2 regions of the Williamsia sp. D3 genome follow, and region 2 is predicted to be linked to the other one. Evidence: riboswitches for the same ligand, from Rfam matches in the RefSeq annotation. Region 2 holds a riboswitch; the other holds the start of a gene.
What was found. A riboswitch is a leader RNA that binds a small molecule or an ion and turns the genes downstream of it on or off. The one in region 2 is predicted to bind cobalamin.
Positions count from the first base shown of each region.

Region 1: another riboswitch for cobalamin. It lies ahead of W823_RS55795 (iron ABC transporter permease); the one in region 2 lies ahead of cobN (cobaltochelatase subunit CobN).

Region 1 covers NZ_AYTE01000049.1:36,852-42,796, forward strand. The annotation lists gene W823_RS55785 (ABC transporter substrate-binding protein) at 1-182, opposite strand, end outside; partial or broken gene W823_RS55790 (ABC transporter ATP-binding protein) at 339-1,094, opposite strand; gene W823_RS55795 (iron ABC transporter permease) at 1,094-2,131, opposite strand; cobalamin riboswitch at 2,255-2,470, opposite strand; gene W823_RS55800 (MmcQ/YjbR family DNA-binding protein) at 2,515-2,919, shown strand; gene W823_RS55805 (vitamin-B12 independent methionine synthase) at 3,151-4,164, opposite strand; gene mnmA (tRNA 2-thiouridine(34) synthase MnmA) at 4,161-5,309, opposite strand; gene W823_RS55815 (cysteine desulfurase family protein) at 5,309-5,945, opposite strand, start outside.
Region 2 covers NZ_AYTE01000026.1:53,412-59,356, forward strand. The annotation lists gene cobN (cobaltochelatase subunit CobN) at 1-3,111, opposite strand, end outside; cobalamin riboswitch at 3,151-3,285, opposite strand; gene cobG (precorrin-3B synthase) at 3,361-4,485, shown strand; gene W823_RS45365 (precorrin-8X methylmutase) at 4,511-5,134, shown strand; gene W823_RS45370 (precorrin-2 C(20)-methyltransferase) at 5,136-5,945, shown strand, end outside.

The sequences.
Region 1 (5,945 bases), on a different contig from region 2:
GCCAGTCCGAGCGAGAACATCATCTCGGTGATGCCGGTGTCATTGGTCACCACCCGGGTGGGCGTCCCGGAGACCGTGAGTGGCGCACCGCAATTCGTGACCGTCACCGTGGGCCCGCCGGACGGGGTCTTCTGCTCCACGGCGGCGCCGCACGCGCTGACTGCCACCGCCATCGCGATCATCATAAGGGCACAGCGATTTCGGTACATTCAGCTCTCCTCGTGGTGAACGGCGTGGGGTGTGCAATTCGGCACCGGTTTGTGCCCGTCGGAGACGGCCCTGAAATCCCCGTCGGAGACGGCCCTGAAATTCCCGTCGGACACGGTCCTGTTGAGACCGTCGAAGATGATCTGGGGAACGCCGAGGCGGGGATGGGCGACGATGTGGCAGCCGATCGAGAACCACCGGTTGATCACGGTTTCGGTGAAGACCTCCTGAGGGGTTCCGGCACACACCACCGCGCCGTCGACGAGCACGAGGACACGGTCGCAGTACTGCGCGGCCAGATTGAGATCGTGCAATGCCGCTATCACCGTGATGCCCAACCCTTTTGCCGCGCCGAGCACGCCGTGTTGATGTTGCACGTCGAGATGATTGGTCGGTTCGTCGAGCACGAGCACCTGTGGTTCCTGGGCCAGAGCACGGGCGATCAGCACCCGCTGCTTCTCGCCGCCTGACAGAGAGGAGAACAATCGCGAGCGCAGATCCCCGGCATCGGCCTTGTCCATCGCCTCCCCGATGGCCTCGTCTTCGGCGACACGGTCGCGGGCGACGATCCCGCTGTGTGGCAATCGCCCGGTTGCGACCACCTCGCGCGCTGTGAAGTCGAAATGCAAGGTGTTGTCCTGGGTCAACGCGGCCACTTGACGGGCATTCTCGCGCATGCTGATGGCACGAATGTCGCGCTCACCCACCACGATACGACCGTCGGACGGTTTCAACGCCCGATACAGACAGCGCAGCGTCGTGGATTTGCCGCTGCCGTTGGGCCCGACGATCCCGACGAACTGACCCGCCCCGACGGTCAGGTTCATGTCGCCCACCACCAGACGGCCGCCGATCTCGACGTCCACGTGATCGAACTGCACGCGCATCAGATCTGCACCATCGATGCATCACGGCGTCTCATCAAGAACACGAACACCGGTACCCCGACTGCTGCGGTGATCGCCCCCAGTGGCAGTTCCTGTGGCGGTACCACCGTGCGCGACAACAGGTCGGCAGAAACGAGGAAGACGGCGCCCAGCAAGGGCGTCACGATGATGAGTCGCCGGTGATCGGCGCCGGCGAGCAGTCGCGCCACGTGTGGGACGACCAGACCGACGAATCCGACCGCGCCACACACGGACACGAAACAACCCGTCATCGCGGCCGCGATGACGAACAGGAGGATCCTGAACCGCGATGCGTTCAGTCCCAGTGCGGCACTGACCTCGTCGCCCATCGACAACGCGTTCAGGCGTCGCGCACACAGGGCAATGGACACCATTCCCGCCGCGGCGACGACCACCACCAGTGGAACCACGCCCCAGCTGACGCCCGACAGGCTCCCCAGGAGCCAGAACATCACGCTGCGCGCACCGTCACCTTGCGGTGCCATGAAGATCAGCACGGTGGTGACCGCCGAGAAACCGTATCCGAGCGCGGTTCCCGTCAACACGAGCCGCAGGGGCACCAATCCGGCTGCCGATCTCGCCATCAGATACACGAGGGCGGTGGCACCGAGGGCGCCCAGGAACGCTGCGGTACTCAGCGCGTAGATACCCAGCGCACCGAAAGTGCCGAACAGGACAACCGCGGTTGCGCCCACGGATGCCCCCGAGGAGATCCCGAGGACATACGGGTCTGCCAATGCGTTGCGCACCATCGCCTGTACGAGCAGACCCACAGCACTGAGTCCGGCGCCGACGAACATTGCCACGATCAGTCGCGGCAATCTGGAATCGACCACTATCCGGTAATTGGGCACGTCGTCTGCCGGTATTGCGCCTCCGACCAACTCGGCCCAGAGGAACGAGGTGGTGTCGCGCCAGGGAACGTGAACGGTACCGAACATGAGTGCCACCACCGACACTGCGACCAGCGCAAAACACAACCCGACCACCAACGCAGTCACCGAATGAGGGCGCATCGCCGCACTTTCCGCTGTACCCGATGCCGGTCGACCCGTACGCATGCGTCAGCGAATGAAGGCGCGCGCGAGCGCACCATCACCGCGTCAACCGTGTCCCTCGGAGTCGACGGGCGACCACGCCGGCGGCGCGGTCGCGTTGGCAGGTCTTCGGACTCGTGGACATGGCACCGTACGTTCGGTGTCTCCTACCGGCGGTCGCTTCCCAGGCATACACCCAGTGCTGGTGACCGCGTTCGTTTCCACTCACCGCTGCGGGGCAGTTCCGGATCTTCACCGGATTCCCTCTTACGATCCGCCGGTCACTGACCGACGGAAACCAACGCCCGGTCAACCTAACATTTCACCGGCACCCGAACAGACACCGGTTCTACACTGTCGCCATGCCCCACCCGATCATGTACTCCGAAGACGACCCGGTTCTGATTCGACTGCGCACCATCGCACTCGCGTTCCCGGATGCGACGGAGAAGATCGCACACGGTCGCCCGACGTTCCGCGGCGGGAAGATGTTCGGCATGTACGGCGGCGGGGTCAAAGGTGGACCGCAATTCGAGCAATCGCTCCTGTTCAAGGTCGAACAGACCGAACGCGTTGCACTGGATCAAGACTCGCGATTCTTCTATCCGGCGTACGTGGGACCGTACGGATGGATGGGGATCGACCTGTCGGCACGGCCGGACTGGACGGAGGTGGCCGAACTACTCGATGCCAGCTACCGCTCTGTCGCGACCAAGAAGCTGATCGCCCGGCTCGACGCCGGCGAGCGACCCGACGAACTGACCTGACGTCATCGCTCGGTTGCTGCGCCGGGGCCGAACTCATCACCGTCCTCGGCGGGCTGGGGCCCCGCATCGTCACGGCCATGGCACGGGAGCGGCCAGATGAAAGTGCCGCCCTGCATCGCGGTCCGAACCCGCGTCGGTTTCGCGCATATCCGTGCGCGGCAGGCGAAGTTGTCCATACCTCATCAGAGGCTGCGCAGACGATGAATGTTCCCGATCGACCGGGCCGGGTCGCTATACCGCGGTCGGGTCGGCAAGCAAGCCGGCCGCCGCTGTGGTGCACAGCGAGAGCGCCGTCTTCGCCCAGGCGGCATCGGCACCGGCCAGACCGCACGCGGGACTGATCACCACCTGCTCCGCCAGGACCTTCCGGGACAGCCCGATTCGGTCGGTCAGAGCGGCGCACGACGCGGCCACCTGTTCTGCGGCGAGTTCGGTTGCGGGGGCAGCTGTCGGCACGGCGCCCAGGATGACGTCCCGACCCTCGTCGAGCAGCTGCCCGATACCGTCGAGGTCCGCCGTGCGGATCTGGGCGAGATCCACACTGACCGCAGCAAATCTGGTGCGCTCCAACAGCTCCCACGAAAGGTTCGCCGAGCAGTCGTGCATCACCACAGGCCTGCCGACGACGTCGATGAAGCCGTCGTACTTCTCGGCGAGCACAGCGACGGGTACGGGCCTGATGATGTCGAAACGGGTGAGCGGCTCCACCGAGCCCTCGATCACCCGCCCGATCATCGGTTCGTCGATCTGGACGATCACCTGAGCTCCGGTGCGGCGACCGACCTCGTCGGCATGCACTCGCAGGCCCTCGGCCATCGAATCCACCAGATCCGACCACGCTCCGGCATCGTGCAGGATCTTGTGACCGTTGCGCAGTTCCACCGACGCGGCCAATGTGAACGGGCCGCACGCCTGCACCTTGACGAAGCGGTCGGTCGCGGCCATCCCGGCACGCTCCCAGGCCTCTTCGAAGGCGTCGAGGTCGGCGTTCAAAAAGTCACGCGCGCGGCGGGTCAATCCGGATTTGCGTGCCGACAGGCGGTAGCCGGAGGCCACGGTGTCCATCGGCATGTCCACCAGCAGGGCAGCCGACCGCCCGATCATGTCGGCCCCGAGCCCGCGCTGCGGCAGTTCGGGCAGAAACGCCAGCTCGCACTCGCCCAGGCTGATGCCCGCGGATTCGATCGGATCGGTACCCGGCATCGATCCGACACCGGTTCCGGTGCCGGCCGGCAGGACGGTCACGTGGTGGCGCTGCTGACGAGATCCGACGGGACCGAACCGGTGACCGCGATTCGTCCGCTGCCGATGACCAGGTCGCCCGACACCGGATCTGGCTGGTACAGCACCGCCGCCTGCCCGCGGGCAACCCCGGTGAGAGGGCTGCGCAGGGTGATGCGGATACCCGGGCCCTGTCCGTCGACACCGTCTGAAGGCTCAAGCTCGATGGCCTCGGCCACGGCCGGCGCCAATCCGCCGTGTGCCCGGACCTGGACCATGCACTCGAACGGTTCGGTGGGAGTGTGTCCGGACGTCCAGATGGCCTTGCGGGCGGTGATCGTCCACACCTGGAGATGCTCGGAGGAACCCACCGTCACGGTTCCGGAGTCGGGATCGATCTCGGTCACGTACCGCGGTTTGCCGTCGACAGCCGGTGCATCGATACCGAGCCCCTTGCGCTGTCCGATGGTGAACCCGTGGACGCCTTCGTGCTGGGCCAGTTCGGCGCCGGAGTCGGCGTCGACGACCTTGCCGGGCCGGACACCGATCGTGGCACCCAAGAACGCCCGGGTGTCACCGGTGGGGATGAAGCAGATGTCATGTGAATCGGGCTTGTTGGCAACGGACAAGCCGCGAGCGGCGGCCTCTTCCCGGATCTGGTCCTTGGGTGTGTCGCCCACGGGGAACATCGCCCGCGACAGCTGCTCCGGCGTCAGCACGGCGAGCACGTACGACTGGTCTTTGTCGTCGTCGACCGCCCGACGCAACCGGCCGCCTTCGAGCCGTGCGTAGTGGCCGGTGGCAACTGCGTCGAAGCCCAGGGCGATGGCGCGTTCGGCCAGAGCCGAGAACTTGATCTTCTCGTTGCATGTCAGGCAGGGATTGGGGGTCTGCCCGGCCGCGTACGCCGCAACGAATTCGTCGATGACGTCATCTTTGAAGCGGTCGGCGAAGTCCCAGACGTAGAAAGGGATTCCGAGAACATCCGCGGCCCGCCGGGCATCAGACGCGTCCTCCCGCGAGCAGCAACCTCGGGATCCGGTCCGCAGTGCGCCGGGCGCAGTGGACAGGGCCAGGTGTACCCCGACCACGTCGTGTCCGGCGGCCACCGCCCGTGCGGCAGCCACCGCCGAGTCGACACCACCACTCATTGCTGCGAGTACTCGCATCAGCGCTCTCCTGCCATTGCCGTGGCCATCCCGGCGGCGCGGGCGCGGGAGACCACTTCACCGATGACAGCGCCTACGGCGTCGATGTCATCGCTAGTTGTCGAGGGCGCCAGTGAGAACCGCAGCGAACTGCGGGCCCGCGCAGTGGATACGCCCATCGCGGTCAGCACATGAGACGCCTGGGCAACGCCTGCGGTGCAGGCCGACCCGGTGGAGCACTCGATGCCGTTGGCGTCGAGCAACATCAACAGCGAATCACCTTCACAGCCCGGAAACGACACGTGCACGTTGCCCGGCAGCCGTGCCGAGCCGGTAGGTCCATTGACCACACAGTCGTCGGTGTTCTCGGTCAGCACCGCGAACAATTGGTCACGCAGGTTCGTCACTGCCGGGACGGTGACCGACAGCTCTCGCACCGAATGTTCAAGTGCTACAGCCATTCCCACCGCAGCCGCGACGTCGGGGGTACCCGAGCGAACATCCCGTTCGTGCCCACCACCGTGGAGCAGCGGCACGCAGTCCACATCGCGGCCCAGCAACAGCGCGCCGATCCCGTGGGGCCCACCGAACTTGTGTCCGGCGATGCTCATCGCCGAGAGGCCGCTGGCGGCGAAGTCGAGCGGAAGGTGTCCGGCC
Region 2 (5,945 bases):
GATGTCGTGCTCGCGGGTGTCGGTGTTCTTGGCGGCCACCGCAATTCGCCGATACGCCGACCGCATGTCCTCGACGGCGGCGACACCGTCACGACCTCGCCCGTACGCGTAGCCTCCCCACGCCGTGTACACCTGCGCCAGGTCCTGGTCGGTGCGCCAATCCTTGGAATCGATCAATTGCAGCAATCCCGCGCCATAGGTACCGGGCTTGGAGCCGAAGATCCGGGTCGTGGCCCGGTCGACGTCACCGTGTTCTGCGATGTCGGCCCGGGCGTGTGCGGCAACGAAGTTCACATCGTCAGGTTCATCAAGAGCGGCCACCATCCGGACCGCGTCGTCGAGAATGGTCACCACATGGGGGAAGGCGTCGCGGAAGAATCCGGAGATGCGCACGGTGACGTCGATACGCGGTCGGCCGAGTTCGGCGGGCTCGATGAGGTCGAGGGCGGTGACCCGTCTCGAGGCCTCGTCCCAGATCGGCATCACCCCGAGAAGGGCGAGTACCTCGGCGATGTCGTCGCCCGATGTGCGCATGGCGCTGGTCCCCCACACCGACAATCCGACCGACTTCGGGTACTCGCCATGGTCTTTGAGGTAGCGCTCGAGCAGTGAGTCGGCCATGGCGCGGCCCGTCTCCCACGCGAGCTTGGACGGGACAGCCTTGGGGTCGACGGAATAGAAGTTGCGCCCGGTGGGAAGTACGTTGATCAAGCCGCGCAACGGCGATCCACTGGGCCCGGCGGGGATGAAACCGCCGTCGAGAGCGTGCAGTATCCGCGGTATCTCCTGGTCGGTCTGGCGCAGCCTTGGAACGATCTCCGTTCCGGCGAACTCGAGGATCTGGGCCACCTCGCTGGGGTGCCCGGCAGCCACCTCCGCGACGGTTGTCATGTCCCAGTTGCTCTTCGCGCATGCGGCCACGAGTTCGCGTGCCTGGGCTTCGATGTCGTCGGTGGCACCGCGGCCTGCGGTGCCGTCCTCGACAAGACCGAGTGCCTCCCGTAGCCCGGGCAGGCTCTGTTTCCCGCCCCAGAGCTGACGTGCGCGCAGCATCGCCAGCACCAGATCCACTTCGACGTCATCGGCCGGCGGCTGGCCGAGTATGTGGAGGCCATCGCGGATCTGTACGTCCTTGATCTCGCACAACCAGCCATCGACATGCAGCAGCATGTCATCGAAGACGTCTTCCTCCGGTCGTTCGGACAGCCCCAGGTCGTGATCCATCTTCGCCGCCTGCAGCAGCGTCCAGATCTGCTGTCGAATTGCAGGCAACTTGCCAGGGTCGAGCGCGGAGATGTTGGCGTGCTCGTCCAGCAACTGCTCCAGACGTGCGATGTCTCCGTAGCTCTCGGCTCGGGCCATCGGCGGGATCAGGTGGTCGACCAGCGTCGCATGGGCACGACGCTTGGCCTGGGTGCCCTCGCCGGGGTCGTTCACGAGGAACGGGTAGATCATCGGGAGGTCGCCCAGTGCCGCGTCGGTTCCACATGACGCTGACATCCCGAGCGTCTTGCCGGGCAGCCACTCGAGGTTGCCGTGTTTGCCGACGTGCACCACTGCGTCGGCGCCGAACCCGTTCTCTGCGGCAACCCACCGATAGCAGGCCAGGTAGTGGTGGCTCGGCGGCAGATCGGGGTCGTGATAGATGGCAACTGGGTTCTCGCCGAATCCGCGGGGCGGTTGGACCATCAGGACGATGTTTCCGAATTGCATTGCCGCGATGACGATATCGCCTTCGGGATTGGCCGATCGGTCGACGAACAACTCGCCCGGAGCAGGCCCCCAGTGTTCGATCATCGATTCTTGCAGGTCGGCGGGCAACGTCGCGAACCACTCGCGGTAGTCCCTCGCCGACAGACGAATGGGATTGGCCGCCAATGCTTCCTCGGTGAGCCAATCGGGATCTTGTCCCCCCGCCGCGATCAGCGTGTGGATCAGCTTGTCCGAATCATTCTCTGCCAGACCTGGTACGGCGCTGTCGCCGACTTCCGGTCCGATGTCGTACCCGGCGGCACGCATGGCCTCGAGAAGCCGCAGCAGACTCTGGGGCGTGTCCAGGCCGACCGCATTGCCGATGCGGGCATGCTTGGTGGGATAGGCCGAGAGCATCACTGCGATACGTCGTTGCGCGGTAGGAATATGCCGTAACCGTCCGTGCCGCACTGCGATTCCTGCAACTCGCGCACAACGCTCGGCGTCGGGTCGGTACCAGGGCAGTCCGTCGTCGCCGATCTCCTTGAAGGAGAACGGGACCGTGATGATCCGACCGTCGAATTCCGGGACGGCCACCTGCGTCGCCACGTCTAGCGGTGACATCCCGTCGTCGTTGGCGGCCCAGCTTTCACGAGACGAGGTCAGGCACAGGCCCTGCAGGATCGGCACGTCGAGACGTGCGAGCTGCTCGATGTTCCAATTGTCGTCGTCGCCACCTGCGGACGCCGTTGCCGGTGTGGCTCCTCCCGCCGCAAGGACGGTGACCACCAGCGCATCAGCAACCGCCAGTTGTGCCAGCAGATCGTCGGGAGCAGTGCGTAGCGACGCGCAGAAGATGGGCAGGGCACGGCCGCCCTTGTCCTCGATGGCATCACACAGGGCATGGATGTACGCCGTGTTCCCCGCAAGGTGCTGAGCCCGGTAGTACAGCACCGCGATGGTCGGCCGGCCGTCGGTGTCGGATGGCACCGAACGCTCGAGCAGTCCCCATTGCGCGGTCGCGACGGGCCCCTGGAAGCCGTGGCCGGTCAACAGGACGGTGTCGGACAGGAACGCGTGGAGGTTGGCGAGGTTGTCCGGCCCGCCTTGGGCGAGGTAGTTGTGCGCGTCGGCGGCAACACCGGGGGCGACCGTCGACAACGACATCAGGTCAGGATCAGGTAGTTGCTCGCCCGAGAGCACCACGGTGGGCAGCCCCGCGGCGAGAACGGCGTCGAGGCCTTCCTCCCACATCCGTCGGCCACCGAGGATCCGGACCACGACGAGATCGGCGCCGTCGAGCAGGACCGGCAGATCCTCGCTGACCAGTAGTCGCGATGGGTTGGCCAAACGGAAGTCCGCGCCACTGGCCTTCGCCGTCAGCAGATCGGTGTCCGAGGTGGACAGCAGCAGGATCACGGGGGTTCCTCCTTGCCGGGATCTCGCGCCCAGCGGGTTGGTGTGGCGGTACGGCAACGAGGGTCTGACTCCGGGTCTCCCCGACACAGTGGCGCGACCGCGCCGGATTTCCACCGGCTTCCCCGTTGCGGGTCGGGCTCAGCCTATAGAAGCCCGTAGTCAAGTGACCACGTCTGGTCGTCGATGGGCCGGCCGCCGGTGACCTGCCGATCCGGCATCACCCCACACACGGCCAGTACCGTGGTCCCCATGTCCCGTACCGCCGATCGTTGTCCGGGAGTGTTCTCGGCGCATCCCGCAGCCGACGGTCATCTGGCGCGTATTCGTCTTCCCGGAGGCCTGATAACCCCAGCCCAATTGCAGGCTCTGGTCGTGGTGGCGGACGAGTTCGGGGACGGGCACATGGAACTCACCTCGCGCGGGAACCTGCAGCTACGCGGAATAGCGGACGTGGCGGGCGCGGGCGACCTAATCGTCGATGCGGATCTCATCCCGACGCCGAGTCACGAACGGGTGCGCAATCTGCAACTGTCGGCGTTGAGTGGTCGCCGCGGCGGGCTGCTCGACGGCCGACCGGTCCTCGACCGACTCGACGTCGCCCTTCGCGGAGACAACCTGTTGGCTGCACTGCCGGCTCGTTTCCTCTTCGGCGTCGACGACGGGCGCGGCGACGTGCTGGCCGAGGCACCCGACGTCGGCGTCGTGGCGGTCGACAGCGGGCATTTCGACCTCGTGGTCGCCGGAAGCCCCACCGGCCGGCAGGTCACAACAGATCGCGCGGCCGTGACCATGCTCGATGTGGCTCACGCGTTCCTCACCGACCGTGCGGACGAGTGGCGAGTACAGGACCTTGATGCGTCGCCGACGATCACAGGATTGCTCGAAGGTCTTCCCCGAACTCGACCGCATACGCCTCCCGCCCCGCCGTCGGAGCCGCTGGTGGGGTGGCTCGCGCAGGACGACGACCTCATCTCGTTGGGTTCGGTGGTGCCTTACGGTCGCTTGTCTGCGCGCATCGCCGAGTTCCTTGCTGCCATCGAGCGCGACATCTACCTCACGCCGCGCAAGGAAATCCTCGTCTGTGATCTGACGGACGGAATGGCGGACACGGTGGTGCGGGTGCTGGCCCCCATGGGTCTGATCTTCGATGCAACGTCGCCGTGGACGCGGGTGAGCGCCTGCTCTGGATTGCCGGGATGCGACAAATCGCATGCCGATGTGCGCGGGGATCTCGAGCAATATCTGGCGATCGGCGACCAGTCCGTTGGCAGCCGCGAGCACTGGGTGGGCTGCGAACGCGGCTGTGGATCGCCGCACGCTGCTCACATCCGGGTGCAGGCGACCCCGGTGGGGTACGAACGCCGAGCGTTCTGATCGACCAACTATGGTGGCTTTCACCATGTACACCTACATCCGTGACGGCGCGGAGATCTACCGTCAGTCGTTTGCGACCATCCGCGCCGAGGCCGATCTGGCCGAGTTCGATGACGATCTGTCCCAGGTCGTCGTGCGGATGATTCATGCCTGCGGTCAGGTGGACCTCACCGACGATGTGCGCGCATCCCCGGGGCTCGTCACGGCGGCGCGCGGCGCGCTGAACCGAGGCGCTCCCGTGCTGTGCGACGCGAACATGGTTGCGTCCGGGGTCACCCGCAAACGTCTGCCTGCCGACAACGATGTGCTCTGCCTGTTGACCGATCCGACCACGCCGCAGTTGGCGGCGGACCTGCAGACCACCAGAACCGCTGCGGCGGTGGAATTGTGGCGGCCTCGACTGGAAGGGGCGGTCGTGGCCATCGGGAACGCGCCCACGGCCTTGTTCGCCCTGCTCGAATTGATCGATGCCGGCGGGCCTCGACCTGCCGCCGTGATCGGGGCTCCGGTGGGCTTCATCGGCGCCGCCGAGTCGTGTGCAGCACTGGCCGAGCGCGACGACATCGAATTCTTGACCGTGCTCGGCCGCCGCGGCGGCTCCGCCATCACAGCTGCGGCCATCAACGCGTTGGCATCGACGGTGGAGTGACATGGCAGTACAGGGAAAACTCTGGGGCGTCGGGATCGGCCCGGGTGACAGCGAACTCGTCACGGTGAAAGCAGCCCGCATCATCGGTGAAGCAGACGTTGTCGCCTACCACTGCGCTCGACACGGCAGGTCGATCGCACGATCGGTGGCCGAACCATATCTGCGCTCAGCCCAGCTCGAAGAAAAGCTGATGTATCCGGTGACCACGGAGACGACCGATCATCCGGGTGGGTACCGAGGGGCGCTCGACGACTTCTACACCGAAGCGGCTGATGTTCTCGCGCAGCACCTGTCGGCCGGTCGCTCGGTGGCACTGCTGGCCGAAGGAGACCCGCTCTTCTACAGCTCGTACATGCACATGCACAAACGGTTGGCTAGCCGGTTCGAGACCGAGATCATCCCCGGTGTCACGTCGGTCAGCGCATCGGCGGCGGCCACCGGGTTGCCGCTCGTGGAGGCCGACGAGACGTTGACGGTGTTGCCCGGGACGCTGCCGAAGGACGAATTGGTGCGGCGCCTCGAGGACAGTGACGCCGTCGCGATCATGAAACTCGGGCGCACCTTCCCCGATGTCGTTGCGGCCCTTGAGGAGTCCGGCCGTATCGATCACGCCTGGTACGTGGAACGTGCTTCGACGGGTACACAGAAGGTCCTGCCCATATCTGATGTGGACATCACGTCTGTCCCCTACTTCTCCATGGTGGTGATACCAGGGCGGCTCAACAGCCCACCCCTGGCAGAACCGGCCGTCCGCGGGGAGGTGGTGGTTGTCGGCCTGGGGCCCGGCGCGGCGCGCTGGACCACGCCAGAG